Methylobacterium mesophilicum SR1.6/6: one gene and its partner. The main gene of each other region encodes a partner of the protein of the gene in region 2 in a complex. Links are inferred from orthologs where the notes say so. Each region holds a gene or a part of one and is shown on either strand. Other genes may lie near its edges.

The links.
Region 1: the proteins of MMSR116_RS24125 (region 2) and xseA are in contact, whole or in part, in a cryo-EM structure (PDB 8TXR), measured with the Escherichia coli proteins. The link is inferred for Methylobacterium mesophilicum SR1.6/6 from one-to-one orthologs.

Annotation. Positions count from the first base shown.
Region 1 is NZ_CP043538.1:5,749,454-5,760,184, reverse strand. Bases 5,280-8,164 are described here. They hold xseA (exodeoxyribonuclease VII large subunit), read right to left. Parts: upstream 7,621-8,164; coding sequence 5,938-7,620; downstream 5,280-5,937. Other genes in these bases: MMSR116_RS27205 (MDR family MFS transporter), read right to left, coding at 7,695-8,164; MMSR116_RS27215 (GNAT family N-acetyltransferase), read left to right, coding at 5,280-5,839. Also shown: MMSR116_RS27235 (DUF2891 domain-containing protein), read right to left, coding at 1-739; MMSR116_RS27230 (alpha/beta fold hydrolase), read right to left, coding at 800-1,768; MMSR116_RS27225 (GMC oxidoreductase), read right to left, coding at 1,967-3,013; MMSR116_RS27220 (alpha/beta hydrolase), read right to left, coding at 3,510-4,934; more of MMSR116_RS27215, read left to right, coding at 5,087-5,279; more of MMSR116_RS27205, read right to left, coding at 8,165-9,167; MMSR116_RS27200 (MFS transporter), read right to left, coding at 9,338-10,582; MMSR116_RS27195 (Rmf/CrpP family protein), read right to left, coding at 10,656-10,731. UniProt on the Escherichia coli protein: Bidirectionally degrades single-stranded DNA into large acid-insoluble oligonucleotides, which are then degraded further into small acid-soluble oligonucleotides.
Region 2 is NZ_CP043538.1:5,102,527-5,113,334, reverse strand. The notes cover bases 4,052-7,013. They hold MMSR116_RS24125 (exodeoxyribonuclease VII small subunit), read left to right. Parts: upstream 4,052-5,383; coding sequence 5,384-5,644; downstream 5,645-7,013. Other genes in these bases: dxs (1-deoxy-D-xylulose-5-phosphate synthase), read left to right, coding at 5,688-7,013; MMSR116_RS24130 (tyrosine phosphatase family protein), read left to right, coding at 4,732-5,244; MMSR116_RS24135 (metal-dependent phosphohydrolase), read left to right, coding at 4,122-4,682; MMSR116_RS24140 (DNA-3-methyladenine glycosylase I), read left to right, coding at 4,052-4,092. Also shown: MMSR116_RS24165 (hypothetical protein), read left to right, coding at 1-1,095; MMSR116_RS24160 (NUDIX hydrolase), read left to right, coding at 1,092-1,568; MMSR116_RS24155 (TIGR02301 family protein), read left to right, coding at 1,565-2,029; MMSR116_RS24150 (hypothetical protein), read left to right, coding at 2,202-2,456; MMSR116_RS24145 (YgfZ/GcvT domain-containing protein), read left to right, coding at 2,559-3,410; more of MMSR116_RS24140, read left to right, coding at 3,478-4,051; more of dxs, read left to right, coding at 7,014-7,658; hpnA (hopanoid-associated sugar epimerase), read left to right, coding at 7,767-8,795; squalene synthase HpnC, read left to right, coding at 8,792-9,688; presqualene diphosphate synthase HpnD, read left to right, coding at 9,685-10,536; hydroxysqualene dehydroxylase HpnE, read left to right, coding at 10,536-10,808. UniProt on the Escherichia coli protein: Bidirectionally degrades single-stranded DNA into large acid-insoluble oligonucleotides, which are then degraded further into small acid-soluble oligonucleotides.

The DNA of each region.
Region 1 (10,731 bases), 650 kb from region 2 along the record:
GGAGGCGCCGCATGCACTCGGCCTCAATCAGGGTCGAGGACAGGAAATCGTCGCCGCTCGGCTCGCCCCAGGCCGGACAATCGCCATCTCCGCCGTACCAAGCCTCGGCCGTGTCGACCATGAGCTTGGCCAGGACCGCGTCATGGGCGCCCTCAGCATAGTCGAAGGCCATCCGGAGCCCGAAGGCGGTGTTGAAGTGGGTCCCGACCCGCACCGGATAGCGGGCGAGGGGCAGGAAGTCGCGGACGCGCTGCGCGAACAGCTGGGCGAGCGGTGCAAGCGCACGCGACCAGCGCGTCTCCGGGAGATACGACAGCTCGTCGGCGAGCTTCAGGAGCCAAGCCCATCCGTAGGGACGCTCGAACCCCCGGGCGGTGGGTGCAGCGAGGTAGCGGCATTCTCCGTCGATCGTGTCGGGTGTCAGCTGCCGGTCGAACAGGGCGCGGATCGCGGCCGCCTGCGCACCCTCCGGAAAGCGCCGGAGCACGCGGGCCAGGAGCCAGTAGCCGTGCACGCAGGAGTGCCAATCGTAGCTGCCATAGAAGACCGGATGCAGTGCGGACGGCGTGCGCGCATCCTCCGGCCCTGCGAGCACATGATCCAGCTTGTTCGGATATTCCTGCGTGACATGCCCGAGCGTGACGGCGGCGAAGCGGCTCGCGGCCTCGGTGGTCAAGGGGTGACGCAACGGAGCCTCCTTGTGCGGTTCCAGACCATACTCTGCCGATGACGTCAGCATCGCCGCTCTCGCGAGCGCGGCGCCGCGACACCGCAGGGGCCCTGCTGATGATCCGGCCTCCTATGGTCCCGGCGCCGACGAAGGCTTCTGCGATCCCAAGTGGCGGCCCAGGAAGTCGCGCGTCAGGCTGGCGATCTGGTCCGTTGCCTCATCCAGCGCGAAGTGCCCGGCGTCGAGGATGTGGAGCTCGGCTTTCGGCATGTCGCGGAGGTACGCTTCCGCGCCCGGCACGATGAAGGAGGGGTCGTGGCGTCCCCACAGCACGAGCGTCGGCAGTGGATGGTCCCGCATCCAGGCCTGCCAGGCCGGGTAGGACGCGACGTTCGTGCGATAGTCGTAGAGAAGTGCCGCCTGGATCTCCCGCCGGCCCGGTCGCGCCAGGATGGCGTACTCGTCCGCCCAGGTGTCCGGGTTGTACCGCTCAATGTCGGGGCTGGTGCCAAGGTGGCGCTGCTTGGCCGCTTCGAGGGAGGTGAAGGCATCGACCTGCTCGGGATGGGCGGCCGGATCGGCCCAGTAGTCGGCGATGCCGCGCCACTTGGCACCCAGGCCCTCCGAGTAGGCGTTGGCGTTCTGCACGATCAGCGCGGTCACCCGCTCGGGATGCGCCAGCGCCATGCGGAAGCCGACCGGGCCACCGTAATCCTGCATGAAGAGGGTGTACCGCTCGATGCCGAGCTGCGCGACCAGCGCCTCGACGGTCGAGGCGAGGGCGTCGAAGGTGTAGGTGTACTGCCCGGGCGGCGGGGCGTCGCTTTGACCGAAGCCCGGGTAGTCCGGGGCGATCAGGTGATAGCGGTCGGCAAGCAGTGGCAGCAGCGGGTCCCACTGTCGCGACGATGACGGATAGCCGTGCAGCAGCAGGATGGTGGGCGCGTCACGCGGACCGGCCTCGCGATAGAAGATGCCGACGCCGTTCACATCGGCTCGATGATAGGTCGTCGTCGCCGAGACGGAGGGAAGCGGCTTCGGCGACCCTTGCGCGAGCGTCAAGGCGGTTGCGGCGGCGAGGATGGCCTGTGTCGGCATCATCGATCTCCCACATCGATCTCCAACGACCCAGATAGGGGCGGTGCGCCGGATGCGACACCGCGCGCGCTTGCCCGCTGCCGAGCCTCCTTCGCTGGGGTCGATCGTGACCGTGGCGCAGACGCCGGCGCCCGCACCGATACGGCGGGTCGCCACTTCGGTTCCCGCCGCCGGCCGGCCGGGAAACTCAGCCTTCCCTCACGGTTCCGCCGCCAGGAACGCCTCCGCGCTGCGCAGGCTCAGCGCCATGATCGTGAGCGCCGGATTCGCGGCGAGCGAACTCGGGAAGGTCGAGCCGTCGCAGATCCACAGGTTGTCGATGTCGAAGCTGCGGCCCACGGGATCGACCACGGCGGTCGATCCGTCACGCCCCATGCGGCAGGTCCCGATCGTGTGGGCGACACGTTCCAGCACCCAGATGTCCTCAGCCCCGGCCTCCTCCCAGAGACCCCGCATCACCGCCGTGGCGTGCGCGTTGAGCCGGTTCTCGTTGGTGCCGTAGCCGAAGCTGATCTGCGCCTTGCGCATTCCGCGCGCGTCCCGCTCGTCCGACAGGGTCAGCACGTTCGCGTCGCAGGGCAGCGTCTCGCCGTTGATGCCGATGCCCGCCAGGCGATTGTAGCGGTCGAGGTAGTCGAGGAGCGGCTGTCCCCACAGGCCGCGCCCGCGCGCCGCTGAATTGCCGAAGGTCACCGGCACCACGCCGAGGCTCTGGATCAGGTAGCCGCCGGCAAAGTCGGCGCCGGGGCGTATGAAATCCTCCGTGATCAGCGACGAGGGGTAGCCCCGGTTCATCCGCACCTCGTGCGGGAACGTACCCCAGACCTGGGTGGCTACGTGGCCCATGTAGTTGCGGCCGACCTGATCGCTCGAGTTGGCGAGCCCGAGATGCAGCAGCAGGCGTGGCGTCTCCACGGCTCCGGCGCAGAGGAACACCGCGCCGCAGCGCTGGCGCCGGTCCTCTCCACCCTGCCGGTAGACGACCCCGGTGATCCGCCCGTCGGCTCCGCGCTCGAGGCCGTGGACGAACGCCTCCGGCCGGATCTCCGCACCGCGGGCCACCGCGAGGCGCAGGTAGGTGACGTCCATGCTGGCCTTGGCACCGTTGCGGCAGCCCTGGTGACAGTAGCCGCAATTGATGCAGGCGTTGCGCCGCGGACCGTCCTCGGACTGGAAATCCCGCGACACCACTGCGGCCGGCGCGTCGGCCCAGCGGATGCCGCGCGCATCGCAGGCCTGCGCCATGAGCCGCGCGGGGCCGTTGCGGGGCACGGGGGGAGGGGGTAGCGCCGGTCGGCATCCCAGGGATAAGCCTGCGCCCCGGAGACGCCGAGGAAGCGCTCGACACGCTCGTAGAACGGGCGCAGCTCGTCGTAGGTGAGGGGCCAGTCCACCCCCTCGCCGGTCTCCGTGTGGAGACGCAGGTCGCGGGCATCGGCCCGGGGCACGAAGGCGCCCCAGTGCAGCGTAGAGCCGCCGACGCCGGTACCGCTGTTGTTTGCCCCGAAGGCCTCCGGCGTCGAGCCGCCGCTCAGGCGCTCCTCGGTCCAGTAGATTTCGTCCGCCAGCGTCTCATCGAAGGCGAAGCGCTCCGGCGTGAAGTTCGGCCCCGCCTCCAGGGCCACGACCTTCAGTCCGGCCGCGGCGAGACGGGCGAGGAGGGGCGCGCCGCCCGCGCCGGTTCCCACGATCACGGCATCGACGGCCTCGTCCCCGCGGTAGGTCCGCATCCCCGCGAGGTTCATCGCGCCGCCTCCGTGTGGAGCGCCCGAGGCTCCCAGGCCTCCGGCGCGTCGAGCCCGACTTCGTGGAAGCCCGGCAGGCCGTCGGCGATCTCCCCGGCCCGGTCACCGCCCGCCCCGATCCCCGAGAAGCCGATCCGCGCCAGCGCCGCCGGATGGCTAAGCCAGAGCCGGACCGCGTCGGCGCGCAGATCCTCGAACCAGAACCGCATCCGGTCGGCGTCGAGCCGGCCCCCGAGGGCGTCCGGGACCGCGAGGTCCGCGCGCGCGCAGAGGGTCAGCAGCGCGTCTTGATCTCGGCCGTCCAGGACCACGAAGGGTCGGTCATGCGCGGCCCGGGCCGCGGCATCCAGGGTGCGCAGGGCCGCCCGGTAGGCGTCCGGGTCCGGCGGCAGCGCCAGAAAGCGCCACCCGTCGCCGCCTCCCGCGGCCAGCCGCCGGTCGAGGCGGGCGGCCAGATCCAGGTGCGGCACCGGCATGACCCGGCAGAGGGCGGCGCGGAGGATCGCGAGTTCCACGGGATCGACGGCGTCCGGCTGGTAGTCCGGGTCGTCCGGCGCGGCGCGCGCGTCGAGGGCATCGCGCAGGCGGCCGTTCACCCGCTCGGAAGCGATCAGGGCCGCGTAGGCCGGCGGAACCGCGGGGCCGGTCCGAACCGGAACGCGGGGCCGGTCGACGATATGCGCGCGAATCTGGTCAGCCAGGATCTCGGGCCGCTCCAGCGGCAGGAGGTGGCCGACGCCGTCGACCGTGACCCGGCGATGATGGGCGAGGTGCGGCGCCATCAGGGCCTGCTGCGCATCGGCCCCCAGGTCGGCGTCCTCGGATCCCGCCAGGATCAGCGCGGGCGTGCGCAGAACGCCGATGCGGCGACACCAATCCTCGCGGGCACCTGCTTCGAGCCAAGCCTTCCAGGCCGCCGGCTCGGCTCGCAGGACATCCGCCACCGCGCGGTCCTCAAGATCCGGATCCAGCCGCACCCCGACATTCTCCCGCACGAAGGCGCGCGCCTCGCGGCGCCGCGTCTCGCCATCCCCGTCGATCCACGCGAGCATCCTGTCGCGCCGATCCTCCGGGATCGGCTCGGGGCTCGGTGGCGAACCGGAGATCAGGATGAGGTCAGTGAGGCCGGCCAGACTCGGCTCCCCGTCCTCGGCGCGGCGCGCCAGTGCCAGCGCGACCTTGGCGCCCATGCTGTGTCCGGCGAGGCCGAAACGTTCGGGCGCCCGCGCGCGAATCGCGTCGGTGACGGCATCGGCCATCGCGGCGACGGAATAACCGGGCGTCGCCGCCGACGCGCCGAAGCCGGGCAGGTCGACCGGGATGCATGTCGGCTTGCCGTCGAGGGCGCCTGCAAGACGATCCCAACTTCGGGCGCTACCGCCCAGGAAGTGCAGGCAGAACAGGACTTCAGGTTCAGACATCGCGGAGACATCGCGCGGCCCCACACTGCTTCAAGCGTACGCGACGCCGCATGGCCGAAGTCTTGGTGGCCGAAGTCTTGGCGAGTTGGCCCGGCGCGGCGGATTGGCCCGGCCTTCGGAGCATGCGATCAGGCGGCCGGGAGTGTGTGCCGATGTCGGATCTCGAACAGGCCTGGCGGGTGGAAGAGGCCTGCCTCAACGCGTGGCCGAGCCCGCGCCAGCTCTTGGTCCACGGCTACCTTCTGCGCGCCGCCGGCGGGCGCTCGAAGCGCCAGAATTCCGTAAACCCCTTACGCGGAAGCGGAGCGCCCGAGCCGGCCCTCGCGGCGGCCCACGCGGTCTATGCGCGTCTCGGCCAGAGGCTGATCGTCCGGGTGCCGGCCATCGCGTCGCAGATGGAGCCGCTTCTCGCGCGATCCGACTACGCCGTCGTGGACGAGACCTGCACCCTCTACCGCACCCTCGATGATCTGCCGGCCGACACCGACCCGTCGGTGACGGTCGCTGCGTTGCCCGGGGCCGATTGGCTGACGCTCTGGGACGCGGTGAACCGGGCCGACACCGAGGCCGCGCAGGTGTTCCGCGAGACGGTCGCAGCCCTCGTCCTGCCGCGCGCCTTCGCGGCGGTACAGACCCGAGCCGGGATCGCGGCCATCGCGTTCGGCGTGCTCGACCGCGATCTGCTGGTGCTCGAATCGGTCGCGACGCCCGAGACTCTGCGGGGCCGCGGCCATGCCCGGCGCGCCGTGGCCGCGCTGCTGCACTGGGGACGGAGGGAGGGCGCAAGGGCCGCCTGCCTGCAGGTCGTTGCGGCGAATACACCCGCCCGGGCGCTCTACAGCGCGCTCGGCTTCGAGCAGGAATTGTATCGTTATCACTACCGGGTCGGGCCGATGCCGGGCTGAGTGCCGCCGAATGCGGTCTCTGTCTGATGGACGCCGCGGCCCGGATTCCTTCGCCGTGCCCGCGAAGTCGGCGGCGCAGGCATGGTCCGGGACGGGGATCAGGCGTCGAACAGCGAGCCCTGCCGCGCCGACCCGGTCGCCGCGGCGCTCCGCCTGCCCGGCGCCGATGGCGCGCCGGCACCGCCGCGCCGGGCTTGTCGCGCCGAGGGTGCCGGGTCGGTCGATCCCTGGGGCAAGGCCTCGACGGTCCCGTCGGCGAATTGCAGGCTGAGGCGTTCGGCAGCGGCCGCATCCGCGGCGCGCCGGACCGGCAGCCCCGCGGCGTCGCGCACCAGCACGTAGCCCCGTTCCAGAACGGCATGGTAGCTGAGCGAGCCCAGCAGGCTGGCCAGGCCGTCCAGACGGTCGCGGCGCCGTTCGAGGCCGCGGGCGGCCGCATGGGCAAGGCGCTCAGACAGAGCGAGGAGGCGGTCGGTGCGGCGCGCCTGCAGCGCCCGCGCCCGCTCCAGGCTCGCCTCCCGGGCGACGACGAGGCGACGCCCGAGCTGGACCAGGGTCTCGCCTTTGCGCTGGACGTCGTTGCGCAGGGCGTGCAGCGGCCGGTGGTCGATCCGCGCCAGCCGCGCGCGGGCATTGGCCACCGCCACGTCCGGCGAGCGCCGGGCCATCCGGTCGAGGAGGAGCTGGAGCCGCGCCCGGTGCCGGCTGGCCCCCGCCGCCAGCGCCGGCGAGAGGCGCGCCTCGGCGAGGTCGAGCCGCTGGCGCTTGGCCGCCAGCAGGGCATCGGCGCCTGGCAGGGCGCGACCGAGGGCGCGCAGGTCCGCCCGGTCACGCTCGATCCTACGTCCGACCGCGCCGGTTCCGCGCGCCGACAGGTCGGCCACGGTGGCGATGAGGTCGACGCGGACCGGCACGGCCATCTCGGCGGCCCCGGTCGGGGTCGGGGCGCGGCGGTCGGAGACGTAATCGATCAGTGTCGTATCGGTCTCGTGCCCGACCGCGGAGATCAGCGGGATCGCGCTCTCGAACGCCGCGCGGACCACGCATTCCTCGTTGAAGGCCCAGAGATCCTCGATCGAGCCGCCGCCGCGAGCCACGATCAGGACATCGGGGCGCGGCATCCGACCGCCGGGCGGAAGCGCGTTGAAGCCCCGGATCGCGGCGGCCACCTCCTCGGCGGCGCCATCGCCCTGTACCCGCACCGGCCAGACCAGGACCGGGCGGGGAAACCGGTCCTCCAGCCGGTGGAGGATGTCGCGGATCACCGCGCCGGTGGGCGAGGTGACGACGCCCACGACCCGCGGCAGGTAGGGAATCGCGCGCTTGTGCTCGGGGGCGAACAAGCCCTCGGCGGCGAGCTGCTTCTTGCGCTCCTCCAGCAGGGCCATCCAGGCGCCGAGGCCTGCCGGCTCCAGGCTCTCGACCACGATCTGGTACGAGGATTTTCCCGCGAAGGTGGTGATCCGCCCGGTGGCGATGACCTCAAGCCCCTCCTGGGGCCGCTGGCGCAGACGTCCGAACACGCCCTTCCAGACCACGGCGTCGATGCGCGCCTGCCCATCCTTGAGGGAGAAGTAGGCGTGGCCGGAGCCGTGCTGCCCCCGATAGCCCGAGATCTCGCCGCGCAGCCGCACGTGGCCGAACGCATCTTCGAGGGTGCGCTTCAGGGCGCCCGCCAGCTCGCCGACCGTCCATTCCGGCTGGTTGGCGGTGAGCACGCTGGTCGGCGGGACATCCGCCGCTGGCTGGGCTGCGGGGCGCGGGGGCGGAACGAGGGGCATGGCCGGACGCTAGGGGGCTCCGGCGGGACAGTCAAAGGTATGGCGGGCGGTGAGGTGTTGGCTGCAGGAGCCGCCTATTCCACCGCCAGTTCCCGCGGCCCGTCCGAGATCGCCACCCGGGGCACGAGGAGCGACAGGAGCAGGGTCAGCACCGCCACCGCGAAGACCGTCCAGAACGTGCCGTGCAGCGCGTGCTGCAGCCCGTCGCGGATCGCGTCGCCGCCGGCGCCGAGGCTCGCCGGATCGTCGAGCAGGCGCCGGAGCTGATCGGCATCGACCACCGGGCCGGCCGTCGGGTGCGCGAGCCTGTAGTTCAGCACCGCGCCAAGGACGGTCGCGCCGAGTGTGGAGCCGAGGTTGCGCGAGAAGATGTTGGAGGCGGTGGCCGCCCCGCGCTGGGCCCAGGCGACGCTGTCCTGGATGATCACGATGGCGGCGGTCGACAGGAAGCCCATGCCGAGCCCCATCACGATCGAGCCCCCTGCCGCCACGACCGGCGAGGATTCCGAGCCGAGGATCACGAAGGCGACCGCGCCGAGCGGCAGCAGGCTCGCGCCGACCAGCAGGATCGGCCGCAGGCCGAAGCGCACGAAGCTGCGCGCGGCCGTGGTGGCGCCGATCGGCCAGCCCAGCACCATGAGGGTCAGCGTCAGGCCGGCCACGAGCGGCGATTGCCGCAGCACGCCCTGCACGTACATCGGCAGGAACGCCGTGAGCCCGATCACCGTCATGCCGGAGAGCAGCGTCGCGGTGTTGGCGGTGGCGATGGGGCGCTGCATCCACAGGCGCACGTCGAGCATCGGGTCCGGGGCGCGGCGCTCTTGCACGATGAACAGGATCGCGGCCACGACGAAGCCGCCGGCCGGCCACAGGGCCGCGGCCGCGGATTCGCCGGCCTCCGTCAGTGCCATCATGAGGGCCGCGATGGCGGCGGTGAACAGGGCCGCCCCGATCGTGTCGATCTGTCGGCTACGGCACGCGACGCCCTCGTGCAGGTAGCGCAGGAACAGCATGGCCGCGATCACGCCGATGGGCAGGTTGATCCAGAAGATCCACGGCCAGCTGAGATGGCCGATGATCAGGCCGCCGACGAGAGGACCGGCCACCGACGAGATTCCCCAGACGCTCGCGAGATAGCCCTGAATCCGGCCGCGCTCGCGCGCCGCGTACAGGTCGCCGACGACGGTGAGGCTCACCGGCTGGATGGCCCCGGCGCCGACCCCCTGTACGAGGCGGAACAGGATCAGAGACGGCATCGACCACGCGACGCCGCACAGGAGGGAGCCCGCCAGGAACACCGCGATGCCGAAGAGCAGCACCGGGCGGCGTCCGTACAGGTCGGACAGCTTGCCGAACACCACCGTGGTGGCCGTCTGCGTCAGCAGGAAGGACGCGAACACCCAGGCGTAGAGGTGGAGGTCGCCGAGCTGGCCGGCGATCTGCGGCATGGCCGTCGAGACGATCGTCGCCTCGATGGCGATCATGAACATCACCGCCATCACCGCGGCGAGGACCAGCGGGCGGCGCGTCTCAGGGGGTGTATGCATGACGACGGTCTAGGCCCGCCGCGGACGGCCACCTAGCGACGCGACGGGGGTCCTCATGCGACCGGAACGAGCGCAGTGCGGGAACGCACATCGTCTGAGGCACAGCCTCGCGGCGCATGCATGCATACTGGCGCGCAATGCGCCTGACGCATGCATTCCGCTCGGGACAGTCAGGCTTCCGCGTCTACGTCGAGATCGCGCCCGCGCGTCTCGGGCAGGAGGATTGCCGCCACCGTTCCGATCAGGCTGAAGGCGGCGAGGTAATAGGCCGGCGCCAGCCGGTCCCCGGTCGCGGCGATGAGCCAGTTGACCACGTAGTTGGTGCTGCCGCCGAAGACCGAGACCGAGACCGCGTAGACAATCGACAGGCCGGCGCTGCGCACCGCCCGCGGAAGCGCCTCCGGAATGCCGACGATCACCGCCGCGGCGTTGATCGACGACAGGGCCGAGAGCAGGAAGGTGACCGCGTAGACGCTCGCGGCGCTCGGCGCCCGCACCACCCAGGCGAAAGCCGGCACGGCCAGGATCAGGATCAGCGCGCGGGGCCAGATCATGACCGGGCGCCGGCCGACGCGATCGGCCAGCCAGCCGCCCAGCAGGGGAAACACCACCGAGGCAAGCCCGAGCGCGATCGGCACCGCCGTGGCAGCCGTCTCGCTCAGGCCCAGCGTCGCGCCGGCGAAGACCGGCATGTTGGTTCCGACCGCGTTGGAGACCGTCGAGGCGGCGATGACGAGGAAAGTCAGGCCCAGCAGGCGTCCGTGATCCCGCAGCAGCCGTCCGACCACCGCCAGGGTCGAGGCCGCCGCGTGCGGATCCTCGTCGGCCCCGGCCGTCTCCGGCAGATGGCTGCGGATGACGAGCCCGACCGGCACGACGCACAGGCCGAGCGCGAACATCAGGCGCCAGCCCCACTGGCTCATGGCCTGGTCGCCGACCGCCAGGGCTAGGCATGTCGCGATGATCCCGGCGAACAGAGCGGCACAGCCCTGGCTGGCGATCTGCCAGCTCGTGACGAAGCCGCGCCGGTCCGGCGGCGCGGCCTCCAGCAGGTACGCCGTGGACGGGCCGACCTCGCCACCCAGCGCGAGGCCCTGGACGAGGCGTCCCGCGATGACGATGACCTGCGCCCAGCCGCCGATCGCCGCATAGGGCGGGCAGGCCGCCAGCATGAGCATGCCGAGCGCCATCAGCGCGATGGTGATCAGCATCGCGGGCTTGCGCCCCGCCCGGTCCGCGAAGGCCCCGATCAGCACGCCGCCGATCGGGCGCATCACGTAGCCGATGCCGAAAAGGGCCAGCGACGCCAGGAGGCTATGGGTCGGGTCGTTGGCCGGGAAGAAGGCCTCGCCGATCGGCTTGGCGAAGAAGGCGTAGACCGTGAAGTCGTAGAATTCGAGTGCGTTGCCGAGCACGACCGCGCCGACCGCCTTCCGGTCGAGGGGAGGGTGGGCTTCCGCGCCGGGGGGGCTCCGATCCGCGCGTCCATCAGCGCTCAGGGCCCGCCGGATGCTTGGCGATTCCGCCGGTCACGGGATCGGCCCCGGCCGACACGGCCTCGTCG
Region 2 (10,808 bases):
GACGTCCGGCGCCGGGCGCTCCTCGCAGGCCTGCTCCTGTGCGCGCTCCCGCACGCCACCGCGCGGGCCGAGCCCGCCGTCCGGATCCTCGACCTGCCCTTCAAGGTGCGCGCACTGCGCGGCCCCCGCAGCGAGGCCGCGGTCTCGGTGGCGACCTCCGGCCTCCTGCCGATCACCGGCGCGACGGTGAGTCAGCAGCCCGGCGACGAGGAGAGCGCACCGCTCGCCGTGGCCTGGGGCGACGCGGGCGGCGCCGTGCTGGCGCTGTCCAGCGGCACCGTCACGGTCCGCCCGATCGGGCCGGAGGCGGTGGAGGGGCTTACCGCCGCCGAGACGCCGCGCGGAGCCCTGCCCGGCTCGCGCCGGGCGCTGTCCGGGCCGATCAGCGCCTATCTCACCGGGCGCACCCGCGCCGCCGACGGCAGCGAGGCCGCCTCCGTCCTGACGATCCGCGAGCGCCAGCCGATGGCGGTCAGCACCGATCCGAAGCCGGTGCCGGTGGCCACCGTCACGGTGCCGGCGGGGGGCGAGGCGGTGTTCGCGCCCCTCCGGCCGCGCCTGCTGCGCCTCGGCGACCGCCCGGCACTGCTCGCCACGACGCGCTCCGGCGCGGATTCGGGCGGGCTCGTCCTGATCGGCCGTCCGGCGGGCGGCACCTGGGCGGTCACGGCGCGCACGGACCCGCAGCCCGGGCCGCCCCTCAAGATCGCCGGGATCGCCGACTTCGCCGGGTCCGGCCAGATCCAGGCCGCGACGGTGAGCGCGCGCGGCCGCCTGCAAATCTGGACGCTGCAGCCCGACCGGATCGAGCCGGCCGGCGCGGCGGAGGGCTACGCCGCCGGCGACGGCGATTCGGACCTCGCGGTCACGGCCCCGGCCGGCGGCAGCCCCGAGCTGATTCTGCCCGTGGCGGGCAAGCCGGAAATCGCCCTGATCACGGTGAAGGGCGCGCCGCGCGAGCGCCTGCGCGTGCCGCTCCCGGCGGCGCCCGAGACCGGCATCGTGGTCCTCGGCGAGGGCGCGGCGGCGCGGATCGTGGTCGGCCTCGCCGACGGGCGGGTGGCTGTGGTCGCCCCCGAGGGAGGGACGCCGTGACCGCGGACGCGCCGGCGGCCGACAGCCGCCTGTTCCCGGCGCGCCCCTTCGTGGGTGCGTCGATCGCGGTGATCCGCGGCGACCGGGTGCTGCTGGCCGCCCGCGCCAACGAGCCGATGCGCGGGGTCTGGACGCTCCCGGGCGGCCTCGTGGAGGCCGGCGAATCCCTCGCCGAGGCGGCCCTGCGCGAATTGTCCGAGGAGGTCGGCCTGTCGGCGGCGGTCGTCGGCGTGCTCCCGCCCACCGAGATCATCGTCCGCGACGAAGCCGGGCGCGCCCGGCACCACTACGTCGTCCACCCGCACGCGGCCCTGTGGCAGGGCGGCGAGCCGGTGGCCGGGCCCGAGGCCCTCGGGACCCGCTGGGCGACGCTGGCCGAGGTCGCCACGCTGCCGACGACCCCGGGCCTGATCGACACCCTGCGGGCGGCCTTCGCGCGCACGGCGCTGCAGGACCGGGAGGCGACGGCGTGAGGCGCCCGGCATCGATCCTGTGCCTGCTCGCGCTCCTCGCCGGGGAGGTTCCGACGCCGGCTCCGGCGCAGCAGCGCGCAGGGCGCCCGGCCGCCCGGGACACCGCCAAGGAAGCCACGAAGGAGGCGCCCAAGGAGGCGAACGCGCCCGCCGACGTCCCCGCGCCCTACGACCGCGACCTGATGCGCATGTCCGAGATCATCGGGGCGCTGGCGTTCCTGCGCGGCCTGTGCGGGACCCCCGACGCCGCGGACTGGCCGGCCCGCATGAAGGCGCTAATCGAGTCCGAGGGCGTGACGCCCGCCCGCCGCGACCGGCTGGCCGGGGCCTATAACCGCGGCTATCGCGGCTACGCGCTGACCTACCGGGTCTGCACGCCGGCCGCCCACGAGGCCGCCGCCCGCTACGTCGCCGAGGGCGACCGGCTGTCGCACGCGCTGGCCGGCCGGTTCGGCGGGTGAAACAAGGGGGTGATGCAGGGGGAACACACCCCGCGCCGATGCCGGCAATGCATCGGATTTGAGTCCCCGCGTTAACCGATCTGAAATTCCCGGCTGGCCGAGCCGCCGGGACCCGCCTATCATCCGTCCTGTCCACCGGGTCTCGTGCCCGGCGAAACGGAAGTGTCGGGCCATGCAGCACATCTCTCACACCGCCCCCACCGAGGTCGATGTCGAGGAGAAGCGCGTCGCGCTGAGTTACGTCTCGGAAGCGTTCGCGGAGGGCTGCCTCGACGGGCTCGACGGCGATTGCATGGCCCAGGCCGCGCTGTTCGCGGCCTTCCAGGAACTGGTGACCACCTACGGCGAGGAAGCGACGGCGCGCTACGCGGAAGGATTCCCCGAGCGCATCCGCGGGGGCGCCTTCACCACGACCCTCCAGCACTGAGGTGCGCGGCGCGGACGGTTGAGGCGGGCGCGGGCAGCGCCTACGTCCCGGCTCCGCGGTCCGCTACGCCGGATCGCCCCGTCGCGTGAGGAAGAGCCTGCCATGCCTGTCGCCCTGCTGCCGGACCGCGCCCTGGTCGTCGTCACCGGCCCGGACGCCACCGCGCTGCTCCAGGGCGTGCTGACCTGCAATGTCGAGACGCTGCAGGCCGGCGAGGCCCGGCTCGGCGCCTTGCTGACGCCGCAGGGCAAGATCCTGTTCGATTTCCTCGTCTCGCGGATCCCGGACGGGTTCCGGTTCGACGTGCAGGCCGATCGGGCGGCCGATCTCGCCAAGCGCCTGACGCTCTACCGGCTGCGCGCGCAGGTCACGATCGCCGCCGACCCGGCGGTCGCGGTGGCGGCCGCCTGGGACGGCGCCGTGCCGGCCGCGGCCGAGGCGGTCGCCGATTCCCGCCACGCCGATCTCGGCGCCCGGCTCTACGCCGAGGCGGGCGCCTTCTCGGCGGACGCCGCGGAGGCGGATTACCACGCCCACCGGATCGCCCTGGGCATCCCGGAGGGCGGGCGCGACTACGCCTTCAGCGACGCCTTCCCCCACGAAGCGCTGATGGACCAGCTCGGCGGCATCGACTTCCGGAAGGGCTGCTACGTCGGCCAGGAGGTGGTGTCGCGCATGCAGCACCGTGGCACGGCCCGGACCCGCATCCTGGCGGCCGCCTACCCGGAGGGGGCGCCCGCGCCGGGCACCGAGATCACGGCCGCCGGCAAGGTGCTGGGCACCACCGGCGGCGTGGCGAGCGGTCGTGGCCTCGCGACGGTCCGCCTCGATCGCCTGGGCGATGCTCTGGCGGCCGGCGAGACACCGCTCGCGGGCGACCGGCCGGTACAGTTGGAGCGGCCAGGCTACGCGACCTTCGCGATGCCCGAGGCGGCGGCAGGCGCAGCGGGTTGAACATCGTGCCGCTTCGCGGCTTCGCTGCACGATGGCGTTCTGCTCCTGTTCTCGTTAAACCGGGCGTATGTCCGAGACCGGCCTGATTCACCATCCCGATGGCTGCACCCGCTGCTGGTGGTCCGGCCTCGACCCGCTCTATGTCGCCTATCACGACACCGAGTGGGGCGTGCCCGAGCGCGACGGCCGCGCCCTCTACGAGAAGCTGATCCTCGACGGCTTCCAGGCCGGCCTGTCGTGGATCACCATCCTGCGCCGCCGCGAGGGTTTTCGCGAGGCCTTCGCGGGCTTCGACCCGGAGCGGATCGCGCGCTTCACCGACGCGGACGTGGCGCGGCTGATGGCGGATGCCCGCATCATCCGCAACCGCGCCAAGATCCAGGGCACCATCGCGGGCGCCCGGGCCTGGCTGCGGATCGAGGAGCGCGGCCCCGGCTTCGCGCGCTTCCTGTGGGATTTCGTGGACGGGCGGCCGATCCAGGGCACCGCCCGGACCCGCGCCGAGATCGCCACCGAAACCCCGGTCTCCCGGGCGATCGGCAAGGCGCTCAAGGCGGAGGGATTCTCCTTCTGCGGACCTACCATCGTGCACGCCTTCATGCAGGCGGTGGGCATGGTCAACGACCACCTCGTCGGCTGTCACCGGCACGGCCCCTGCGCGGAGCTGGGGCGGACCCCGTGAGCGGGCCGGCGCCCCGCGCGTGGCAGCGGATGCTCTCCGGCCGCCGCCTCGACCTCCTCGACCCAGCGCCCCACGACATCGCGGTCGCCGACATCGCCCACGGACTCGCCCGGGTCGCCCGCTGGAACGGCCAGACGCGGGGACCGCACGTCTTCTCGGTGGCCCAGCACAGCCTGCTGGTCGAGGCGGTCGGCCGTCACATCGCCCCCGGCTGCACCGCGGCCGACAGCCTGGAATTGCTGCTGCACGACGCACCGGAATACGTGGTCGGCGACATCATCTCCCCGCTCAAGGCGGCGATCGGCGATGCCTATCGTGGGGTCGAGCTGCGCCTGCTCGCCGCCATCCGCCGCCGGTTCGGGCTGGCGGAGCCTTCGCCGACGCTCGCTGCACTGGTGAAGCGGGCCGACCGATGCGCCGCCCATCTGGAGGCCGTCCGCCTCGCCGGCTTCGCGCCCGACGAGGCCGCCCTCTATTTCGGTCAGGCCGCGGACCTGCCCGATCCGGTCCTGGCGCTGGCGGAACCCTGGCCGACCGCCGAGGCCGAGGCCCGCTTCCTCGACCGGTTCCAGGATCTGTGCCGGACCTGACGCGCCCGCCCTCGATCCGTCACGATCCCGCGCCACTGGCCACGGCACCATGCCGACTCTCCACGTCTGCCCCCTCTCGCGCCTGTCCGAGACCGTCGCCGCCACCGGCGCGAGCCACGTGCTCACGCTGATCAACGTCGGCACGCCCCTGGAACGGCCCGCGGTGATCGACGCCGCGAACCACGCCGTCATCGGGGTCAGCGACATCGCGACGGCCCGGGACGGGCACGTCCTGCCGGCGGAGGAGCACGTCGCCCGCGTGCTCGACTTCGTCCGGGGCTGGCCCCGGGAGAAGCCCCTCGTCGTCCACTGCTACGCCGGGATCAGTCGCTCGACCGCCGCGGCCTACATCGCGGCCTGCGCGCTGGCGCCGGAGCGCGACGAGGACGCGATCGCCGACACCCTGCGGGCGGCGTCCCCGTCCGCCACGCCCAACCCGCTCTTCGTCGCCATCGCCGACCGGATGCTCGGGCGCGAGGGCCGGATGGTCGCGGCCATCGCGCGGATCGGCCGCGGGGCCGACGCCTTCGAGGGCACGCCGTTCTGCCTGACGCTGGTGTGAGGACCCTGCCGGTTTCCGGGTGTGGCGCAAACGCCGCCGCCCCGGTTCAAAACTGGCCCGCGGGGGCTGGCGCCCCCCGCGCCTGGGTTGTAGCCGCGGGGTCTACCGCCTTAGAACCTCCCCAAAGGAAGTATCAGGGATGACCACGAGCAGACCCGAGGTGGCCCCCGCCGCCGGCGACCTGCCCTTCGAGAAGGCTCTGGAGCAGCTCGAGGAAATCGTCCGACGGCTCGAGCGGGGCGACGTGCCGCTGGACGAATCGGTGGCGATCTACGAGCGCGGCGAGGTGCTGAAGAAGCATTGCGAGGCGCTCCTCAAGCGGGCCGAGGCGCGGATCCAGCGGATCACCCTCGGCTCCGACGGGCGGCCCGAGGGCGTGGCGCCGCTCGATATGTCCTGAGGCTCGGCGGTCCGACCGATCCTGTCCGATAGAGGTTGATGCCGTGGCGATTACCCCCGAGCAGAGCGCGCTCCTAGACCGTATCCCGAACCCTGCTGCGTTGCGCGGTCTTCCGGAGTCGGAGCTGCAGGCGGTGGCGGACGCGGTGCGGGCCGAGATGATCGACGCGGTCTCGATCACCGGCGGCCATCTCGGCTCCGGGCTGGGCGTGGTCGAGCTCACGGTCGCGCTGCACCACGTGTTCGACACCCCCGACGACCGCATCGTCTGGGACGTCGGCCACCAGTGCTACCCGCACAAGATCCTCACCGAGCGCCGCGACCGCATCCGCACGCTGCGCCAGGGCGGCGGCCTGTCGGGCTTCACCAAGCGCTCCGAGAGCGTCTACGACCCCTTCGGCGCCGCCCACTCCTCCACGTCGATCTCGGCCGCGCTGGGCATGGCGGTCGCCCGCGACCTCGACGCGGCCTCCGCCAAGCAGAAGGGCCAGGCGCGCAAGCGCCGCAACGCCATCGCGGTGATCGGCGACGGCTCGATGTCGGCCGGCATGGCCTACGAGGCCATGAACAACGCCGGCGCCCTGCACTCGCGCCTGATCGTCATCCTCAACGACAACGACATGTCGATCGCCCCGCCTGTCGGCGCCATGTCGGCCTACCTCGCGCGGCTGGCCTCGGGCGGCACCTACCAGTCCCTGCGCGAGACCGCCAAGCAGCTCGGCAAGCTGCTGCCGAAGGCGCTCTACCAGCGCGCGGCCGCGGCCGAGGAGTACGCCCGCTCGCTGGTGGTCGGCGGCGGCACCATGTTCGAGGAGATGGGCTTCCACTACGTCGGTCCCGTGGACGGGCACAACCTCGACCACCTGCTGCCGGTGCTGAAGAACGTGCGCGACGCCGAGCACGGCCCGATCCTGCTGCACGTGGTCACCCGCAAGGGCAAGGGCTACGCGCCGGCGGAAGCCAGTGCCGACCGCTACCACGGCGTGGTCAAGTTCGACGTGGTCTCAGGGGTGCAGGCCAAGGCCAAGCCGAACGCGCCGGCCTACACGCGGGTGTTCGGCGAGAGCCTGATCAAGGCGGCGGACGCCGACGACCGGGTGGTGGCGATCACGGCCGCGATGCCGGGCGGCACGGGCATCGACCTGTTCGGCAAGGCGCATCCGGACAAGACCTTCGACGTGGGCATCGCCGAGCAGCACGCGGTGACGTTCGCGGGGGGGCTGGCGACCGAGGGCTACCGTCCGTTCGTGGCGATCTACTCGACGTTCCTGCAGCGGGCCTACGACCAGGTGGTGCACGACGTGGCGCTGCAGAACCTGCCGGTGCGCTTCTGCATGGACCGTGCGGGGCTGGTGGGGGCGGACGGGGCGACGCATGCCGGCGCGTTCGACCTGGCGTATCTGTGCTGCCTGCCGAACATGACGGTGATGGCGGCGGCCGACGAGGCCGAGCTGGTGCACATGGTGGCGACCGCGCACGCGCACGACACGGGCCCGATCGCGCTGCGCTACCCGCGCGGCGAGGGTGTGGGGGTGGAGCTTCCGGAGCGGGGCGAGGTGCTGGCGATCGGCAAGGGCCGTGTGGTGCGGCGGGACGCGGAGGCGCGGGTCGCGGTTCTGAGCCTGGGCACGCGGCTTTCGGAGGCTCTGAAGGCGGCGGACACGCTGGCCGAGCAGGGCGTGGCGGTGACGGTGGCGGATGCGCGGTTCGCCAAGCCTCTGGACGAGGCGCTGGTCCTGGAGCTTGCGCGGGACCACGAGGTTCTCCTGACGATCGAGGAGGGCTCGCGGGGCGGGTTCGGCGCGATGGTTCTGCACCTGCTCGCCGAGAAGGGCGCGCTGGACGCGGGGCGGGTGCGGGTCCGGACGATGACCTTGCCGGACGCCTACCAGGACCACGACAGCCCGGAGAAGATGTACGCGCAGGCGGGGCTCGACGCCGCCACCATCGTCAGGACCGCGCTCGATACGTTGCCGGAGCGGAAGGAAGGGCGGTCGCGCCTGCGGCTCGCCTGAGGTCGGCCGCCGGGCCGCGGCTTGCCGCTCGAGCGGTTCGATGACACAAGCGCGGCGCGGCTGGGGATCCCCGGCCGCGCTGGTTTTCGGTAACCCTCCAGATCCGTGATGGCAGAGGCCATAACCCCCGGCTCATCCGAGGTCGGTCCCGTGCTGATCACCGGCGCGAGCGGCTTCCTCGGCTCCGCATTGGTCGACGTCTTCCGCCGGGCCGGCTTCCCGGTGCGCATCCTCGTGCGCGCCTCGAGCCCCCGCCGGAATCTCACCTGGACCGACGTCGAGATCGCCGAGGGCGACATGCGCGATCCGGCCGCCGTGGCGGCGGCGATGCGCGGACAGCGCTACCTGATCCACGCGGCGGCCGATTACCGGCTCTGGGCGCCGGACATGGAGGAGATCGTCCGCACCAACCGCGACGGCACGCGCCTGATGATGCGCGCGGCCCTGGAGGCGGGGGTGGAGCGGGTGGTCTACACGTCGAGCGTCGCGACGATCAGGCCGCCGGCCGACGGCGTCACGCCCTCCGACGAGACCATGCCGCTGACGCCCGAGACCGCCATCGGCGCCTACAAGCGCAGCAAGGTCGTGGCCGAGCGGGTGGTCGAGGAGATGGTCGCCCGGGACGGCCTGCAGGCGGTGATCGTCAACCCCTCGACGCCGATCGGCCCCCGCGACGTCAAGCCGACCCCCACCGGCCGGATCATCCAGGAGGCGGCGCTCGGCAAGATGCCGGCCTTCGTCGATACCGGCCTCAACCTCGCCCACGTGGACGACGTGGCCCAGGGGCACCTCCTGGCGCTGCGCAAGGGCCGGATCGGCGAGCGCTACATCCTCGGCGGCGAGGACGTGTTCCTGTCGCAGATGCTCGCCGACATCGCCGGGATGGTCGGGCGCAAGCCGCCGACCGTGAACCTGCCGCGGGCGGCGGTCTACCCGGTGGCGTTCTTCGCCCAGCTCGCCGCCCGGGTCACCGGCAAGCAGCCCTTCGCGACGATCGACGGCATCCGCATGTCCCGCTACCGGATGTTCTTCTCGGACAGGAAGGCGCGGGCCGAACTCGGCTACGCGGCGCGGCCCTACCGCGAGGGCCTGTCCGACGCGATCACGTGGTTCCGGGAGGCGGGGTACCTCGCATGAGCACCCTCGAGACCGCCACCGCGACGCGCTCCGGCAAGGGCCACCACGACGAGAATTTCCCGGTCGCCTCGCACCTGATCCATCCGCGCCACCGCGGCGCGATCCTGGCCTTCTACAACTTCGTCCGTGCCGGCGACGACGTGGCCGACCACGCGGACCTGTCGCCCGAGCGCAAGATCGAGCTGCTCGACCGGCTGGCGGATTCGCTCACCGGTGCCGGTCCCTCCGATCCGGAGGCCGAGCCGCTCAAGCGCGAACTCGCCGCCCGCGGATTGCCGCCCCGCCACGCCCTCGAACTCCTCGACGCGTTCCGCATGGACGCGCGCAAGAGCCGCTACGCCAACTGGGACGAACTGATCCACTATTGCCGCTACTCGGCCATGCCGGTGGGTCGCTACGTCCTCGACGTGCACGGCGAGGATCCGGCCCGGGTCTGGGGGCCGTCCGACGCGATCTGCGCCGCCTTGCAGGTGATCAACCACCTCCAGGATTGCGGCAAGGATTTCGCCGCCCTCGACCGGGTCTACCTCCCGCAGGATTGCCTCGACCGCCACGGCGCCACGGTAACGATGCTGGGTGAGGCCAAGGCGCCGCCGCAGCTCCGGGCCGTGATCCGCGAGCTGGCGCAGAAATGCCTCGACCTCCTCGACGAGGGTGCGGTCCTGCCGGACCTGATCGACGACCTGCGCCTGTCGCTGGAGATCGCCGCGATCCACCGCCTCGCCGTGGTTCTGAGCCGGGGCCTGCTGGAACGCGACCCGCTCTCGGAGAAGGTCCATCACGGCAAGGCCGCCTTCGCCCTCACGGCGCTCGGCGGCATCACCGCCACCCTGACGCGCCGGCCCTTCCGCGGCCGGATCGTCCGGGCCGCGGCTCAAGGAATCCGCCCGTGAGTGCCACCGCGACACCCGCCCACGACCCCGAGAGCGCCGCTCCGGCGCTGCCGGCCGCCGGCTCCTCGTTCTACACGGCCATGCGCCTGCTGCCGAAGGAGCGGCGGGAGGCGATGTACGCCGTCTACGCCTTCTGCCGGGCGGTGGACGACGTCGCCGACGACGGCGGCACCCGGGCGGTCCGGCAGGTCGAACTCGACCGCTGGCGCGCCGACATCGACGCCCTGTATGCCGGCCGCCCGGTCCCCCGGGTCCACGACCTCGTGGAGCCGGTGCGCCGCTTCGGCCTGAAGCGCGAGGATTTCCAGGCGGTGATCGACGGCATGGCCATGGACGCCGTGGCGGACATCGTCGCCCCCGACGCCGAGACCCTCGACCTCTACTGCGATCGGGTCGCCAGCGCCGTCGGGCGACTGTCGGTGCGGATCTTCGGCATGCCGGAGGCGGACGGCGTCCGGCTCGCGTGGCATCAGGGGCGCGCGCTCCAGCTCACCAACATCCTCCGGGACATCGACGAGGATGCCGAGCGCGGCCGGCTCTACCTGCCGCGGGAGAAGCTCCAGGCCATCGGCCTCACCGACCCGACGCCGGTCGAGGCGATCCGTCATCCGCGCATCGGCGAGGTCTGCACCTCCCTCGCCCGGGAGGCCGAGGACCATTACCAGGCGACCTGGGAAATCATCCGGCGCAGCCCGCGCAAGGCGACCAAGGCCGCCCGGCTGATGGCGGCGGCCTATCACCTCTATCTGAAGGCGGTGCTCGCACGCGGCTGGGCCATGCCCCGCGCCCGGGTGAAGCCCGGCAAGCTCGCCCTCCTCGGCGTCGTCCTCCGGCACGGCCTGATCTGATGGGCACCGTTCACGTCGTCGGCGCCGGCCTGGCCGGCCTGTCCGCCGCTGTCGCCCTGGTCGATTCGGGCGCCCGGGTCGTGCTGCACGAGGCCGCCAAGCAGGCGGGCGGTCGCTGCCGCTCCTATTACGACCCGGCCCTCGGCCTGACCATCGACAACGGCAACCACCTGCTGCTCTCCGGCAATGCCGATGCGCTGGGCTTCCTCAAAACGGTCGGCGCACCGCCCGACGCCCTGGTCGGGCCCGACGCGGCGGAGTTCGACTTCGCC